DNA from 2 places in the Bacillus tequilensis genome. Region 1 is predicted to be linked to the other one. Evidence: riboswitches for the same ligand, from Rfam matches in the RefSeq annotation. Region 1 holds a riboswitch; the other holds the start of a gene.

What was found. Region 1 has a riboswitch for cyclic di-AMP ahead of kimA (potassium transporter KimA). Riboswitches for the same ligand answer to the same signal wherever they lie in the genome.
Region 2: another riboswitch for cyclic di-AMP. It lies ahead of ktrA (potassium uptake protein KtrA); the one in region 1 lies ahead of kimA (potassium transporter KimA).

Annotation. Positions count from the first base shown of each region.
Region 1 is NZ_CP048852.1:460,305-464,732, reverse strand. It holds gene G4P54_RS02370 (NUDIX domain-containing protein) at 1-308, opposite strand, end outside; gene kimA (potassium transporter KimA) at 368-2,191, opposite strand; cyclic di-AMP (ydaO/yuaA leader) riboswitch at 2,384-2,528, opposite strand; gene G4P54_RS02360 (cellulose biosynthesis cyclic di-GMP-binding regulatory protein BcsB) at 2,750-4,428, opposite strand, start outside.
Region 2 is NZ_CP048852.1:2,987,539-2,991,966, reverse strand. It holds gene ktrB (Ktr system potassium transporter KtrB) at 1-1,079, opposite strand, end outside; gene ktrA (potassium uptake protein KtrA) at 1,086-1,754, opposite strand; cyclic di-AMP (ydaO/yuaA leader) riboswitch at 1,827-1,975, opposite strand; gene bslA (biofilm surface layer hydrophobin BslA) at 2,116-2,661, opposite strand; gene gbsR (transcriptional regulator GbsR) at 2,868-3,410, opposite strand; gene betB (betaine-aldehyde dehydrogenase) at 3,609-4,428, shown strand, end outside.

The sequences.
Region 1 (4,428 bases):
TGCGGAGAGAACCACTTTAAACCCGCTGTCTCCGCACTGTCAGCAATCGCTTCTCCGCCTGTTATGATACCTGCAAACACATGCTGTTCATCTTGAAACTTCTGCCTTCGATAAACACCTATTTTCGCAGAAAGCGCGGCGCTGTATCCTGTTTCCTCCAAAACCTCCCTGACTGCCGCTGTCTCGGCCGTTTCCCCGGGATCGATCGTGCCGCCCGGCAGATCCCATAAAGGAACGTCTTTTCGTTTTACCAGCAGGATCTGATGTGTTTCGTTCGATACAATGACAAAAGCCCCTTTCGTATCCATCGCCATTTCTCCTTTTCCCGCAAAAAAAGACCAAGGTGATTCCCTTGGTCTCTAGAGCTTTACTTTTTAAAATGATACGGAAGCGTGGCCACTATTATGTCCTTTTTCCAGAACAGCCGGACTCTGAGAAGGAAGGCTGATTGGTTGTGAAGGATGGTGTGCCAGCGTTTTTTTGTAATAAATTGCGGAAACAGCACCATGACGGAAAACTGTTTCTTCTTCGCTTTTGCTTCTACCGTTTCCAAAAACTTATCAAACGGGTGGACGAGGCTTCTGTACGATGAGTGAAGCGTAACGAGACGCACTCCGTTATTAAGCTCCTCCCAGCGTTTTTCAACTTTCTTTTCCTGTTCTCTGTCAAATGACACGTGAACGGCAATGACCTGATCGGACAATGATTTCGCGTATTGAATCGATTTTTGCACGACAGTCGTGACACCGGCTACAGGCACAATGACAACCGTGCCTTTGATTTCTTCCGGCTGTTGATCTACGATGCGAAGCTGTTCACCAACAGCTGTATAGTGATTTTTAATCACATAAAACAGCAGAACGACGATAGGCATAAAGATTAAAACCGGCCATACGACATTAAACTTCGTCACAAATAGGATGGACAGAACCATAAACGAAATCAAAGCGCCGCACGCGTTGATGAGCATTTTTCCGATCCAGCCTTTTGGTTTTTGCTTGTTCCATTTGATGCACATGCCGGTTTGCGAAAGCGTAAATGGAATAAATACGCCGACAGCATATAACGGGATTAAGTGCTCTGTCTGTCCTCCGGAAAACAGGATGAGCACAATGGAGGCAATGCCTAAAAAGATAATTCCATTTGAGAAGCCCAAACGGTCGCCTCTGACTGTAAACATACGCGGCATATATTGGTCTTTCGCCAAGTTGAAGGCAAGCTGCGGGAAGGCTGAAAATCCCGTATTCGCCGCAAGGACCAAAATAAGTGATGTCACACCTTGAATGACATAGTAGAACACATTTCGCCCGAAGGTTTCAGACGCAATCTGTGAAACCACCGTTTCATTTGGCTTTGGCGCCACTCCATATCCGTATGCGAGCGCCGTAATGCCAGTAAACAGAATCGCCAGCAAAATCCCCATCATCGCAAGCGTTCTTGCCGCGTTTCGCGCAGGCGGGTTTTTAAAGGCAGGAATCGCGTTAGAAATGGCCTCAACCCCTGTCAGCGCCGAGCAGCCGGAAGAAAAAGCCTTAAGCAGCAAAAACAGTGTAATGCCGGCTACCGGTGTGCCGAGCGGTGTATGATGGGCTGGCTGGTCAATTTGCCCCGTCATGAGTTTGAACAATCCGACTCCAATCAGAACCAAAAGCGCCACCACAAACAGATACACCGGATAGGCTAGAATCGATGCCGATTCTGATAGACCGCGCAGGTTCAAAATCATAATGACTATTACAAGAAAAACAGCGATCGGCACGTGATAATGATGCAATGCAGGAAAGGCCGACGTGATGGCGTCTGTGCCTGCGGAAATACTGACCGCTACCGTTAAAATATAATCGACAAGCAATGAACCGCCTGCGATTAATCCCGGCTTTTCACCGAGGTTTTCTTTCGAAACGACATACGCTCCGCCGCCCTGCGGGTAAGCGTAAATAATCTGCCTATATGAAAGAATCAGTGCGAGCAGCAATATGAGAACGCCAACTGCAATCGGAATGGAGTACCAAAAAGCCGCAGCACTGACCGTTGCCAAAATGATCAAAATTTGTTCTGTCCCATATGCGACAGATGACAGCGCATCTGAAGAAAGCATCGCCAAGGCTTTTAATTTAGTCAGCTTTTGCTCTCCGGCTGCTTGAGATTTTAACGGTTTCCCAATCAAAAAACGTTTGATTGAATGATACATCATTGATGTTTTCTCCTTTTAATTTCTGATTTTATTAGAACAATAAAACATCAGCATCTGCATTCACATAATAGAAGAGTCCTTTCTGCTATGATGTCTCTGTAAACGATTTACATTCTAAAAAATGAACGGCAAAAAACACAGAGGCAAACGGATGCCCCTATGCCATCACATCGAACATAGGTTTCATTCATCTCCTCTCACAAACGCTTACGAGGTTAGCTGACGGATTCGGGCATATGAGAGTTTGCCCTACCTAAAAAGGATTCACCCCTACGGCAAAAAAGCCGTTCTAATGGGTCCCCCGCTCTGATTTCAGATTAAGCGATTTGTTTTCTAAAAGAGATCATACTCCCGTTCAAGCACGTTGTAAAGAGGCTTATTGGCTGAGCGAAAAAAATAAAATGACAGGTTCCACAAATGGAATTCACACACCAAAAAACATAAAAAAACAGAGGCTGGATTTGCCTCTGTCTTTTATATTTGATCATGTCCCAAACGGCGTTAAAAACCCTTGAGGCCTCGGAAACCGAGCACCGGGGCTGAAATGGCCTCTGTTTATTCCGTATCTGTCTTTCTTTTTCTTCGTCTTGCTGTAATCCAAATGAACACTGCCGCAATCACTATAATCAGTGCCAACACACCAATATAAAGCCATTTCCGGCTATGATCCTGTGATGATTGCTCAGCGCTGGAACTGCTTGTTTCCGATTTGAGCTGCTGGTGGTTTGAAAACACCTGCTGGCTGTCAGTTTCATTTACGACGGTTGCCGAGTCATCGGTGCTGTTCAGATCATTAATGATCTCTTTTGTGACGGCGGCGCCTGTTCCTTTAGCTGGTGCAAAAACAGCCATCGTGTAGCGTGAATCCCAAAGAGATTTTTGGGTAAACGCCACTTGTTTTGTCGTCTCATTCAGCATGTCAAAACCTGATACATCAAACGAGCCGTTCTTCGCTTGCGGAACTAGAAGATCTGATGATTTCTCCTTCAGAAGAGAAAATTGATTGATGCCTCCTATGAAAATGAGGTTCCGCTCTTTGGCATCATTTGCGGTTACATCAGATGATTTCTTCACCGTGTATGCATACTGCGCTTCGCTGCCAAAGGACTCCGTTACGAGTGAAAGCTCCGCAAGCTTCGAATGACTGACATTGTCAGGGAGCACGATCAGCGTTGCCCGTTCCTGAGTTCCGGCATAAGGAAGCGGCCACTCTTGAAAATCTGCTGACGGCGAAATGCCTTTCATGCCATAAGATAGGGTACTGCTTTTATCGATAAAGACCCATTTTTCTTCATCAGTCGTGTTGCAAGGATTGTTTTCCTTTAACCCCGTTGTGACAAACTGAATATCAATGTAACGGTTTTTTTGCAGCAGTTTAGGATCCACTTTTACCGTGACATGATAGAACCCGTTTTTATCTTCTTTTCCTAATTCATCAAGCCGGACCGAGTGCGGCTGGCCGTTGATCATGATCTTCAGCTCTGCAGCCTGAGAAGCTGATTCGTTTTCTGCCGTTGGGGCTTGAATCGTTTCGGACTTTTTCAGCTTAAGCGACAGCTTCGCTGATTGGTTTTCATCTAAAACCGCCGAAGCCGGGTAAAAGTAATGTGCTGAAGATGTTTTGTCAGCTCCAATTGTCATATCATCGGCTCCAAAATTCTCGAGGGTCAGCTTATCGCTTTCCTTTTTTTCTGCCTGCTGAAGCTTGCTGATAGAGAGTGTCTCGCCGCTGAGCTGGCCTGTGTATGTTTGATCCGTGATGACGCTGATTTTTTCACTGAGTACGTCATCGGATGCCGCTTGTGCAAACAGAACCGGCTGCTGCTTGCCCTCTGCTTTCAGCACCCGCTCCGCAAGCAGAAGGTGTTCTCCTTTTGCCTGTAAGCCGGCTTGTTTCATAATCTTCTTCACCTTGCCGTTCCAATGCTTGTCCACTCCGATGAAAATCGTCGGTTTGTCGATTTTTTTCAGATCAGATTCCGTGATATACGAAATGCTGACACTGCTGTCCACCGTTTTCAAATAGCCTTCTGTTTTGACTGCAGCTTCAATTTCCGCCGAACTTGGGTCATCCGGAATGACGATGGCGGTTTTCTCCGCTGTCGTTCCCGATTGGGCGAAAGGATACGGATAATGGTCCAGCGATGTACCCTTCGCTTCACTGCTGTCCGCCAGCGTCAGACGGCTGTCCGGATAAATTTTGATCCAGTTGCCGGACGTATCCTGTCTGACGC
Region 2 (4,428 bases), 1.5 Mb from region 1:
AACAAACTGGTGACGCTCACGGCTAAAGCTTTAATAATAATTGGATATTTGATGGAGCGACGGAAAATAACCGTTTCTTTTTTACCTCGCAAATAAGCGATAACAGACGTTAAAATCACGATGAACGTAGTCAGCTTAATGCCGCTCGCCGTTGAGGCGCTGCCAGCTCCGATAAACATCAATAATAAAATAAATACAATGGTTCCTTCTCGCATACTTCCGAAATCGAGGGAATTGAAGCCCGCGGTTCTCGGGGTCACTGCCTGAAAATAGGAAGCCCACAGTTTATCTGCTAGATGCAGGTGGCCGAGGGTGCCGGGGTTGCTGTACTCTAATATAAAAATCACAAGCATCGCAATCGCATTCAGAATCAACGTTCCTGTCAGCATGAGCTTTGTATGTAAAGAAAAGGTTTTAAATCGCCGATTTTTCAAAATGTCATACAGAACCGTAAATCCGATGCCTCCTGTGATAAATAAGAACGTAATCACAAGATTTACGGTAGGGTCCCCAACGTAGCTCATCAAATTATCCGGCCACAACGAAAACCCGGCATTGTTAAAAGCAGATATGGCGTGAAACAGACTGGCAAACAAGCCGGCCGCCCAGCCATACTGGGGTATAAGCCTGATGGATAAAATGAGTGCTGCCATCAATTCAATGCTGATGGAAAACAGAAACAGGACTTTGACAAGTCGTATGACGCCGCCGATTGTCGGCTGGTTTAAGGCTTCCTGAACCAGCATTCGTTCTTTTAATCCGATTTTTTTCCCTAATATCATCACGATCAAAACAGCGAAAGTCATAAAGCCAAGCCCGCCGACCTGAATCAGCCCCATGATAACCGTTTGCCCGAATACCGTAAATTGAGTGCCTGTATCGACAACAGCAAGTCCTGTAACGGTGGTAGCAGAAGCCGCCGTAAAAAGGGCATCTATCCATGACAATGGCTTTGTTGTGGAAATCGGAAGCATCAAGAGCGCAGACCCGATCATAATCGTAAGGAAAAAACCGATTGCAAGCACTTGAGGCGGTGTCAACCGAACCCATTTGATGACTTTATCCTTTTGAAGTGTCACCTTTGTCTACATCCCTTCGTTTTCAAAACGCTTAATATCCTTTTTGTGCCCCATGATCACAAGGCAGTCCTGTTCGTGAATGGTGTCTTCAGGTGCGGGAGAAAGACGGATATCTCCATGATGTTTAATAGCCAGGATCGTGCAGCCGTACTTCGCTTTTACATCCAAATCATTAATCGATTTTGAATCAAGCTTGCGTGTTGCCAGCAGTTCAACAATACTGTAATCATCTGATAAATCAATGTAATTCAAAACATTCTCGTCAGAAAGACTGTGTGCGATTTTGACGCCCATATCCTTTTCAGGATGAATGATGCGGTCAGCGCCGATCTTTTCAAGCACCTTGTGATGATAATAGTTTTGAGCTTTTACCCAAATATTCGGAATGTCCAATTCCTTCAATAATAGCGTAGTCAAGGTGCTCGCTTGAATATTCGCTCCGATGGCAACAATCACATATTCAAAATTGCGTATTCCTAACGAAAGCAATTCGTTTTCTTCGGTGGCGTTGGCAATCACCGCATGTGTCGCATAAGAAGCGTATGCATTTACCTTTTCCTCGTTGATATCAATCGCAAGGACCTCATGGCCCATTCTGTGCAGCTCTTTGCAAATGCTTCCGCCAAACCGGCCCAGACCGATCACGGCAAATTGCTTATTTTTTATTCTTCCCAATGTTCATAACTCCCTTAGTAAAGTAACGTTTTTGAACCAAAAAAGACCATTTCGAAGAATGGCCGCTAATAGACCTCCTCTCTGCATACGCCTACGAGGTTAGCTGTCGGATTAGGGATTCAGAGTACCCCTTCTTACTAAGTAAGATTCACCCCAAGGCTGGTAAAAAAACAGCCAATCGTTGGTTCCCCCGTTCGTGTTTGATTAAGCGATAAAAGAGACTGTATGAAATTGAACACTCAAGAATTTACTCCTGTTTCTAGTGTTTGTCAATTTAAATTTTAAACCGGAAAAAAGACATTGGGAATAGAGGAAAAAGGGGGAAAACGCAAAAAAGACCGGCGTTAACCGGTCTTTCAGATTATTTGGAGTCGCATGGCTGAGTCGGAGGAGTGCTGCGTTTAGCGACGTCAATGCTGGCTTCTGCGTAAAATCTATCTCCGACGCTCAATGATCTATTCTCCGCACGGAAAGTATATGTACCAGCGGCAGGAAGTGTTTTGTTATTCAGTCTTAATTTGAACTCGCCAGCTCCTAACAAATCAAGTGCCAAAGGAATTCTTACTGTTTTGCCGTTATTGAGGATCTGTGTTGTACGCAAAGCATGTCCGTTCATTGTGTCTTTTGTATTTGCAGTAAATCCGCTTGGTAATGTAAATTCCATCACACCAAGGCTCAGAAGCGTGTTTGGACGATACGTCAATTCGATATCTGAGAAAGACCATTCCGTTTTGCTCGCCCCTGTGATAGTTGCAAACAACGAAGCTGTTGCCTGTGTTTTCATCGTTGATTCAGTATGAGCTTTAGTTGCTGTGGATTCAGCCGCAAAAGAAGCTGTAGGCGCAGAAACGAGTAAACCAAGACTTAATGCGCTGATTGCCAAAGAAGATAATAATTTGCGTTTCATAATAAATTCCCCCTAATTAAGTTGATAAAAATACACAGGCCTGCCGTTTTTCACCTCCCCTTACCGGCCAAATACAAATTTTACCTACATAAAAACTATCATCATTTTTTTTGGGAGTAAATGGTATGTTTTTCCCGTATTTTTCAAATTTTTAATAATTTCATATAAAAGAACAAAAAACGCCCGGTTTCCCAGGCGTTTTCTGTTTACTTTGTTTCGATCGGTATAAACTTAAAAATTTCTCCGCTTTGCACCGCATCAGCGAGCCGCTTCAGCCAGTCATAGTAAGCTTTAGAGCTTTCCAGCTGTTCGAATAGCTGCAACGCTTCATTTTTAATGTCCTCATTAAGACCTTCCTTGTTTAAAACGTCTTGTAAATCAGCCTGAGCTTCCTCAATTGCTGCTACATTCACTTGAACTTCCCGCTCCCATTTAGGCGGAAAGAAATTCGTGAAAAATTTGAAGAAATCTTTTTCAGCGACAAATGTATGCTTGCGGATGCCCCGATGAAATGTTTTTTTCACTACATTTAAGTCTTGAAGCTTTTTGACGCCTGTGCTCATGCTTGGTTTGCTCATTTGCAATTCCTCACGCATTTCGTCAAGCGTCATCTCATCCCTCATATACATCGTTCCATATAAAATCCCGACACTGCGGGTAATTCCGTAAAGATCCATCGTTTCAGCAATGGAGTCGATAACAAGATCGCGTGCCTGTTCTATAGCTGCAAATTCTGGACTTTCATCCATACTGACCCTCTTTTCCTTTAGAAAGTTAAATTCGTTAAGTTATTTCTTTATGTTCTTTATCTTAACGAAACATAAGGAAAAGTCAAAAAGAAAAAACAAAAAGGGGCTTTGACAGTTTAAAATTCGTATGTTAGATTAATGTTGTTAAAAACGTTAAATTTTTATTTAACAAACTTTATTTACGTCAAGGAGGCTTATATGAGTCAAACATTATACATTGACGGAGAATGGATCAGTGCCGAAAAAGGACAGATCCGCACCATTATCAATCCATTTAATCAAGAAGAAATTGCAGCAGTAAGCGAAGGAGGGCGAGAGGACGCCATCAAGGCAATCGCAGCCGCGCGCAGAGCATTTGATAAAGGGGAGTGGTCATCGCTATCCGGGCTTGAACGCGGAAACATTGTTCTGAAAATTGCGGAATTAATCAGGCGTGATCTTGATGAGCTGGCTGAGCTTGAATCCCTTGATACGGGAAAAACACTCGAAGAAAGCAAGGCCGATATGAATGATATCGCCAATGTTTTTCAATATTACGCCGGATTGGCAGATAAAGATGGCGGAGAGATCATTTCATCTCCGATCCCTGATTCAGAAAGCAAAATCATCAGAGAGCCAATCGGGGTTTGCGGCCAGATCACTCCGTGGAATTATCCGCTCCTGCAAGCAAGCTGGAAAATCGCACCCGCACTTGCTGCAGGTAATACGATTGTTATGAAACCGAGTGAGATCACGCCGCTGACGACAATTAAGGTCTTTAAGCTGATGGAAGAAGCCGGTGTTCCAAAAGGTGTCGCGAATCTTGTCCTTGGACCGGGAGCCACAGTAGGCGATGAGCTTGCCGTAAATAAAGACGTCGATTTGATTTCGTTTACGGGCGGAATTGAAACAGGCAAAAGCATCATGCGTGCGGCAAGCGGAAACGTCAAAAAAATCGCGCTTGAATTGGGAGGCAAAAATCCAAATATCGTTTTTAGGGACGCGGATTTAGAAGTCGCGGTCGATCAGGCATTAAACG